DNA from 4 places in the Blautia sp. MCC270 genome. Region 3 is predicted to be linked to each of the others. Evidence: predicted binding sites of a transcription regulator. Region 3 holds the regulator's gene; each other region holds the start of a gene.
What was found. The regulator Rex, encoded in region 3, represses fermentation and respiration genes when NADH is low (regulators of the CRP and FNR family bind a similar motif). The targets are predictions, from matches to a motif close to ATTGTTAANTANTTAACAAT.
Positions count from the first base shown of each region.

Region 1: a site for Rex is predicted at 852-871, ahead of GPK58_RS00445 (L-lactate dehydrogenase). Genes of this name have one in related genera too.
Region 2: a site for Rex is predicted at 1,009-1,028, ahead of gap (type I glyceraldehyde-3-phosphate dehydrogenase). Genes of this name have one in related genera too.
Region 4: a site for Rex is predicted at 733-752, ahead of GPK58_RS08665 (iron-sulfur cluster assembly scaffold protein). Genes of this name have one in related genera too.

Region 1 covers NZ_WQQD01000002.1:35,699-37,907, forward strand. The annotation lists gene GPK58_RS00445 (L-lactate dehydrogenase) at 1-829, opposite strand, end outside; gene GPK58_RS00450 (FMN-binding protein) at 1,176-2,209, opposite strand, start outside.
Region 2 covers NZ_WQQD01000004.1:50,440-52,648, forward strand. The annotation lists gene gap (type I glyceraldehyde-3-phosphate dehydrogenase) at 1-965, opposite strand, end outside; gene GPK58_RS01485 (histidinol-phosphatase HisJ family protein) at 1,271-2,089, shown strand; gene GPK58_RS01490 (hypothetical protein) at 2,165-2,209, shown strand, end outside.
Region 3 covers NZ_WQQD01000038.1:17,493-19,701, reverse strand. The annotation lists gene GPK58_RS10310 (NAD(P)H-hydrate dehydratase) at 1-510, opposite strand, end outside; gene GPK58_RS10305 (redox-sensing transcriptional repressor Rex) at 572-1,219, opposite strand; gene abc-f (ribosomal protection-like ABC-F family protein) at 1,434-2,209, shown strand, end outside.
Region 4 covers NZ_WQQD01000028.1:108,255-110,463, forward strand. The annotation lists gene GPK58_RS08660 (TraX family protein) at 1-708, opposite strand, end outside; gene GPK58_RS08665 (iron-sulfur cluster assembly scaffold protein) at 955-1,647, shown strand; gene GPK58_RS08670 (GGGtGRT protein) at 1,688-2,209, shown strand, end outside.

The DNA.
Region 1 (2,209 bases), on a different contig from region 3:
AAGCCATGGTACTAAGACATACGTCTTCAACACCGTACTCTCCGTGAAGCATGGTTGATACACTGACTATTGTATCAGATGCTGCAAGAAGAAGCGAGCAAAGTCTGCAAACAGATACGGCTACCGCATAAAATGTAGCACCCTTCTTGGCGATCACTGTTGATCCTGAAGTATGAACATACTCCAGAACCTCTTCTCTGTCAAGTGGCTGCAGATCTTTCTGATCCTCATGAACGATCTTGTCAAATTCATCAAGGGTCGCACCTGCAACAAAGGCTCTGGACCACGGTACAAAGGAAGTATCTCCATGCTCTCCGAATACATAGGCGTGGATGTTTTTCTCAGATACGCCGTAATACTGAGAAAGTCTGCAGCGGAGACGGGCCGTATCCAGGGCGGTTCCGGAACCAAGGATCTGATTTTCCGGCAGTCCGGAAAGCTTTGCAAATGCATAAGTCATAACATCACATGGATTACTTACGATAATATAAAGCGCTTTGGGAGCCACCTTTACGATCTCCGGAGTAATACTCTTCATAATGTTGACGTTGGTCTGTGTCAGCTCGATGCGAGTCTGTCCCGGTTTTCTGGCAATACCGGAAGTGATGATCACAATGTCAGAATCTGCAGCATCCGGGTAATCTCCTGCCACGATGGAGATCGGCTCACGGAAACTGGTTCCCTGCTCAATATCCATAACCTCACCTTCAGCCTTATCTTTGTTAATATCGATCAGAACGATCTCTGATGCAATACTCCTCTGTGATAAGGTATAAGCGATAGTTGCTCCTACACTTCCTGCTCCGATGATCGTAATTTTACTGCTCATATTTGTTCTCCTTTCAGCGTTGTTTGTCATTTTAATAACAACTTTAATTACACACATTCAAACATAACATAAAACATTGCCCTGTGCAATAAAAATTTTATTGTATTTCTCAGGTTAATCCCCGCTAATTTGCATTTCAAATTATTTAAACTGCTTATATTTTCTGATATTTTTCCTATTATTCTGTATACATTCCTGTTATTTTTTTATCGATTTATAGAAGCAATTTCAGAAACCTAGCAAAAAACCTCTGAACTTCAAAAAAATCAAGAAGTCCAGAGGTTTCTTTCACCTCTTATTATTGGCTTAGATTCAGATGTTTATAGCTGCTCCAACGTTCACCCGGTTAATTCTTTGCCTGGGCAAGGGCTTTTTGTGCAGCGTCCAGGATCCCTTCGGAGGAATAGGTGGCTCCGCTGACAGTATCGATCCCATCCGCCGACTGGTTTGCCATGATCTGAGAATAGATCGTGCTCCATGCAGGATCAAAAAATTCCGGTGTATCCTGATTTGTCTGCTCAATGGATGCGATCTGGCCTCCTGAGATCGTAATTGTCAGATATGTTTTTCCTCCATATCCAAAAGCCGAGCCTGTATACGTTCCATCTCTGTACCTTCCCACCGGTTCCGGTGCTTCCGTTGGCTCCGGTGTTGCATCCGGCTCATCTGTCCCTGGTGTTGGAGTTACATTGGGTTTTTCTGGAACCGGCGTCACATCCGGGTCGTCCGGCTCCGGCGTCGGGGTTGCTGCCGGCGTCTCTGTTGGCTTCGGTGTGGCTGTTGGTTTCGGCGTTGCCGTAGGTTTCGGTGTGGCTGTTGGCTTTGGTATCGGTTTCTTTGTAGGAGTTGGTGTGGGTTTCTTTCCATACTCCGGATTAACCGCTTCTTTGAGGGCTTTTTTTACAGCATCCAGAATCCCGTTGGAGGAATAGGTTGCTCCGCTGACTGCATCAATATCATCCACAGAATCTGTACCGATGATCTGTTCTTCCAGCACACTCCATGCTTTTTCAAAAAACTGCTTTGTGTCCGTATTTTCCTGTTTCAGAGCTTTGATCACTCCATCCTTGATGGTCACAATTACTTTCACGTCTCCATTGAAGCCCTTTGCCGAAGCTGTATATTTACCATCCAGATATTTTTGGGGACTGTCCGGATCTTCCGGTTTCTTTGTAGGAGATGGTTTTTTTGTAGGTGACGGAGCTGATGTCGGAGTTGGTAAAGCAGTTGCTGCAGGTGTAGGGGTGACCTGCTGGCTGTTTCCATCTGCCGCTGCCTGGGAGAGGGCATTCTGAACTGCCTGGATGATTCCGTTGGAGGAATAGGTTGCTCCACTTACTGCATCTACATTCGGTGTATTTCCGGCGATCATCCTGCTGA
Region 2 (2,209 bases), on a different contig from region 3:
TAGGAGTTCTCGTTGTCATACCAGGAAACTACCTGAACCTCTGTTGTGCCATTCTCAAGTGGAAGTACCATTGTCTGAGTAGCATCGAAGAGGGAACCAAATCTCATACCAACGATATCGCTGGATACGATCTCATCCTCGTTGTATCCGAAGGACTCATTGGAAGCTGCTTTCATAGCTGCGTTGATCTGCTCTTTAGTAACGTTTCCTTCAACTACTGCTGTAAGGATTGTTGTAGAACCTGTTGGGGTAGGTACACGCTGTGCAGAACCGATAAGTTTGCCGTTAAGCTCTGGGATAACAAGTCCGATAGCTTTAGCAGCACCTGTGCTGTTCGGAACGATGTTAACTGCAGCTGCACGGGATCTTCTCAGATCGCCTTTTCTCTGCGGTCCGTCAAGTGTCATCTGATCGCCTGTGTAAGCGTGGATTGTGCACATGATACCGGATTTGATCGGTGCAAGATCGTTAAGAGCCTTAGCCATTGGTGCAAGGCAGTTTGTTGTACAGGAAGCTGCGGAGATGATCTTGTCCTCGTTTGTAAGACCCTGATGGTTTACGTTGTAAACGATTGTCTTAAGGTCGTTTCCAGCCGGAGCGGAAATAACTACGTGCTTAGCACCTGCATCGATATGAGCCTGAGCTTTGTCTTTGGATGTGTAGAAACCTGTGCACTCAAGAACTACGTCTACACCGATCTCTCCCCATGGAAGCTCTGCAGCGTTAGCCTTAGCATAGATTTTGATCTCTTTTCCGTCTACTGTGATGGAATCCTCGCCTGCTGTTACTTTATCAGCAAGAGCATATCTTCCCTGTGTAGAATCATATTTTAATAAGTGAGCAAGCATCTTAGGAGATGTAAGATCGTTGATTGCTACGATCTCAAATCCTTCTGCTCCAAACATCTGACGGAATGCAAGACGACCGATACGTCCAAAACCATTAATTGCAACTTTTACTGCCATGATAAATTCCTCCTATGAATTGAATGGTGATTTAAATCGTTCCTTTGTTAAAGAAACATCAACCTGTTTCATATTGTACCTAATTCCAAACAAAAATTCAAGAGCTATTTATAAAAAAGAACATTAAAATAAATATTAAGAAAATTTCTGAAAAATGTGCTATAATTCTCTGATAGAAAGTTCTGTCCTGCTGATTCCCAAAACGGATATCTATATTCCCGCTGGGAGTTTGACTTTCCCGGATTCATAACAGGCAGATACGATCATTGTCACAGAATATAAAGGCTTGAATATGGAGGTACAAAATGGACCAGAAAATTTTATGGGACTGCCATATGCACTCCTCTTTTTCCGCAGATTCCGATACACCGATGGAAGAAATGATCCAGACTGCCGCAGACCAGGGTCTCACGGGAATCTGTTTTACTGAACATTTTGATCCGGATTATCCCGATACTCCGGAAAATCTTGATTTTTCCCTGAACATCCCTGCATACCGCCAGAAACTTGAGAGTCTTGCGGATGCTTTTAAAGACCAGATTCAGGTTAACTTCGGGATCGAGCTTGGACTTCAGCCTCAGCTTGCAGAATCTTTTTCCGATCTTCTGAAAGAAGTTCCCTTTGATTTCGTTATTGGTTCCTCCCATGTGGTGCACGGATACGATCCTTATTATCCTTCTTATTTTGAGGGCCGTAAGGAATCCGCATGCTACATGGAATATTTTGAATCCATCCTGGAAAATATCGCTGCTTTTGACGAGATGGATGTGTACGGACATATCGACTATGTAGTACGTTATGGTCCAAATCAGAACCGTCAGTATTCTTACGGACGATATAAGGAGATCCTGGACGAGATCCTGCGGACATTGATCCGCAAAAATATGGGAATCGAGCTGAACACAGGCGGTTATCACTACGGGCTTGGTGAACCGAATCCCTGTGTCAATATTATCCGACGTTACCGTGAGCTTGGCGGTGAGATCATCACCATCGGTGCAGATGCCCATACTCCGGATAAGATCGGCTATGCTTTTGACAAGGCGGCTGATGTTCTCCGTGAATGTGGTTTTTCCTATTATGCTGTATTTAAAAACCGCCGTCCTGTTTTTCATAAGCTGTAGCTCTGTTTCTCTCTCCGGTGAGAGAGTTTACATTTTTATACCGAAAATATCATTTTATCTAAGGAGGAACTCTATATGTCAACAAAAAGACTCCAGAAAAAGAAAGCTGCCATGCAGGCA
Region 3 (2,209 bases):
GAAGGCAATTCCCATTTCCAGGCCAGTATCTCCGTTCACTCCTGACGGGATGTCAACTGCGATCTTTTTGGCCCTCGCACTGTTCATCTCATGGATGATATCAGCATAATGCCCCTCGATCGGACGCGTCAGGCCTACCCCAAACACGGCATCTACTATAGTAGTATATTCACTCCACTGCGGGTTATTCACCTCCGGGACACGATAACCGGAAGCGATCTTATACTGAAGAGCGGTCTCTCTGGTCATTTTATCTTTGTTTCCGACCATATAAAACTCTACCCGGATCCCCTTCAGATGGAACAATCTGGCAACAGCGATACCGTCACCGCCATTATTTCCGCTTCCGCAGACTACCAGGATCCTTTCGTCCTTCTGGAGATACTTTTCTGTTTCCTCTACCACCTTCAGTGCCGCCCGCTCCATCAGAACCTCGGAGAGAACTCCGATCTCACGGATCGTTGTGGAGTCCAGATCCTTCATTTCTTTGCAGGTAACAAGCTTCTTCATTCTGTCTTCTGCCTCCCCTCTGTCATAGAGAAAGCTGCCGTTTCCGGCAGCTTAACAATTCTTACTTATCCACATGTTCCTGCCTGTATTTACTGAGATTATAAGACAGTGTCATCAGACTCTCGGAAAGATGAACGTTCTCTACGATCACATCATCCGGTGTCTCAAGATCGAGATGTGCAAAATTCCAGATTGCCTTGATCCCGTTCTCCACCAGAATATCCGCCATTTCCTTGGCTTTATTCTTGGGAAGTGTCAGAATCGCGATCTCCACGTTATTCTCTCTCAGGAAAAACGGAAGCTCACTGAGCATTTGGATCTCAAGTCCACGGACTGCGATGCCCTCAAGCACAGGATTTACGTCAAAGATACCAACCAGCCTGAACCCGCGCTTCTCAAAATCCACATAATTGGCAAGTGCCTGTCCCAGATTACCGGCACCCAGGATGATCATCGGATGAACGGTATCCAGTCCCAGGATCTTACCGATCTCTGTATAAAGATAGTGTACATTATAGCCATACCCCTGCTGCCCAAAACCGCCAAAATTATTAAGATCCTGACGGATCTGAGAAGCTGTGGTATGCATCTTTTTACTTAATTCATTGGAAGAAATACGTTCTACATTATCTTCCATCAGCTCTCCTAAGTAGCGGTAATAGCGTGGCAGACGCTTAATCACCGCTTTCGAGATTTGTTTTGTCTCCACGATAGTTTTCCTCCTTACCTTACACTAGGTTAATTATAACGAATTGACATTTTCCTGTCAATTAAAGTTGTCTATTCTGTACAAATTTCTTTATATTTTTTCTAATAATTGATTTTTTCTTTGAAATCCCGGCAGTTTCCGTTATAATAGGTGGAGGATTTTTCCCTGTTCAGACATAAACAGGGGTGATTCTTTATACAGGAGGACAGTTTTTATGATTTTATCATGTCAGAATATATGCAAGGCCTTTGGCGAAAAAGTAATTTTAAATGATGCATCCTTTCACATTGAAGACCGTGAAAAGGCTGCTCTGATCGGCTGCAACGGTGCAGGAAAGACCACACTGCTGCGGATCATCATGCAGGAGCTTTCTGCTGATTCCGGTACCGTGGTGCTTGCCCGGGATAAAAATATCGGCTATCTTGCCCAGTACCAGGATATCCACGGACATCATACCATCTACGAGGAGCTTCTTACCACCAAGCAGCACATCATCGATATGGAACGCCGTATCCGCAATATGGAACAGGAAATGAACACCGTGACCGGTGATGAGCTGAACCGTCTGATGGAAACCTATACCCGCCTGACCCATCAGTTTGAGCTGGAGAACGGATACGCTTACAAAAGTGAGCTGACCGGTGTCTTAAAGGGTCTCGGCTTCACGGAGGAAGATTATGACAAGCAGATCGAAACTCTTTCCGGCGGTCAGAAAACCCGTGTGGCGCTGGGCAAGATGCTTCTTTCCAAGCCGGATATCCTGCTTCTGGATGAGCCAACCAATCACCTGGATATGGAAAGCATCTCCTGGCTGGAAACTTATCTTCTGAATTATCCGGGAGCTGTTTTTATCGTCTCCCATGACCGTTATTTTCTGGATAAGGTGGTCACCAAGGTCATTGAGATTGAAGCCGGACAGACCCGCGTATACAGCGGCAACTATTCTGCCTATGCTCTCAAGAAGGCTCAGCTTCGTGACGCACAGTACAA
Region 4 (2,209 bases), on a different contig from region 3:
GACCAGTCCTATAATATGGACTGGGTAAAACCAGTAAAAGAAATATTTTGCTGATTTTCCGCGGATGAAGCCTCTTTTTCCATTGTACAGGTTAATGGACAGAAAGGCAAAGGAGGCTCTCCATTCATAGTAAAGCCAGCAGCTTCCGAGGATTGCCTGGCCTGGCTTATCGTCTCGCATATAGTACATGATCAGCAGGAAGATATACCCCCGCCATCCATAGTCTGCTTTCAGAAAAATGGAAACAACAAGCAGTCCCAGGATGCAGAGAAGCTGCATCGAAGGTCTGGTCTGGAAATATTCGATGGCACAAAAGGCCAGATATCCGAGGAAAAGCGTAAAAAACACATTTTGTCTTTCGTAACGCAGCGTATTTGTAAACATCAGATTCCACGGAATTTCTGAGAGCAGCGCAAAAAGAAGGAGATTTCTTCCATAGAGGAACCGGCTCCGCGTATGCCGGAAGCCTTCCAGCAGGAGAAAACAGAAGATGGGAAAAGCAGCTCTTCCGATATCGCGGAAAATAAGATATACAGTATATTCTCTGCCGAAAAGTGTAAACAGGATTTTCTGTGCGGGCTGATACATACTGAGCAGCACAGCTCCGATATGATCGACCAGCATGGTGATGACCGCGATCATCTTCAGAGCGCTTCCGCTGAGAATGCGGTATTTTTCTGGAAAAACAGAATCCACAGATGCATTCATGAAAAATATACCTCCAAGGTTAAACTTGCTAATATATTATCACATACATACAGTAGTTGCCAGAAATATTTGACAGTTAGGCATGCAATACTGCCGGAATAACTACCAATATTATGCGTTTTATGGCAAAATTTTATCAAATATGACTGGACGAAACAAAGGTTTTGTGAGAAAATAGCCGTAGGGTGTTATCGAACTTTTTTTCTCAATAACATCGGTCAATCTATACTTGAAAGGAGTTTTAAAATGATTTATTCACGCGAAGTAGAAGAAATGTGTCCAGTGGCACAGGGCGTACATCATGGTGCCGCTCCGATCCCGGAAGAAGCAAAATGGGTTCAGGCAAAAGAAGTAAAGGATATCTCCGGATTTACACACGGTGTTGGCTGGTGTGCTCCGCAGCAGGGTGCTTGTAAGCTTTCCCTTAACGTTAAAGAGGGAATCATCCAGGAGGCACTTGTCGAGACAATCGGATGTTCAGGAATGACTCACTCTGCAGCTATGGCTTCTGAGATCCTTCCAGGACTTACCGTTATGGAGGCACTGAACACAGACCTTGTATGTGATGCAATCAATACAGCTATGAGAGAGCTTTTCCTTCAGATCGTTTACGGACGTTCCCAGTCTGCATTCTCCGAGGACGGACTTGCAGTAGGCGCTGGTCTTGAGGACCTTGGAAAAGGACTTCGTTCTCAGGTTGGTACAATGTATGGAACTCTGAAAAAAGGACCTCGTTACCTTGAGATGGCTGAGGGTTATGTTACAGGTATCGCTCTTGATGAGAACGATGAGATCATCGGATATCAGTTCGTAAGCCTTGGAAAAATGACTGACTTCATTAAGAAAGGTGATGACCCGAACACAGCATGGGAGAAAGCAAAAGGTCAGTACGGCCGTGTTGCAGATGCTGTTAAGATCATCGACCCAAGAAAAGAGTAATTACACTTCGTAAGGTAAAAATATCAGGAGGTTACAGGAAATGGCTTTATTTGAATCATATGAGAGACGAATTGACAAGATCAATTCTGTTTTAAACAGCTATGGAATCGCTTCTATCGAAGAAGCTGAGAAAATCACTAAAGACGCAGGACTGAACGTTTACGATCAGATCAAAGGCATTCAGCCGATCTGCTTCGAGAACGCTTGTTGGGCTTACACAGTAGGTGCAGCTATCGCGATCAAAAAAGGCTGCAGAAGAGCCGCTGACGCAGCAGCAGCTATCGGAGAAGGCCTTCAGGCTTTCTGTATCCCGGGATCCGTTGCAGACACACGTAAAGTAGGTCTTGGACATGGAAACCTTGGAAAGATGCTTCTTGAGGAAGAGACAGACTGCTTCTGCTTCCTTGCAGGACATGAGTCTTTCGCAGCAGCTGAGGGTGCGATCGGTATCGCAGAGAAAGCAAACAAGGTTCGTAAAAAACCTCTTCGTGTTATCCTGAACGGTCTTGGAAAAGATGCTGCTCAGATCATCTCCCGTATCAACGGCTTTACATATGTAGAG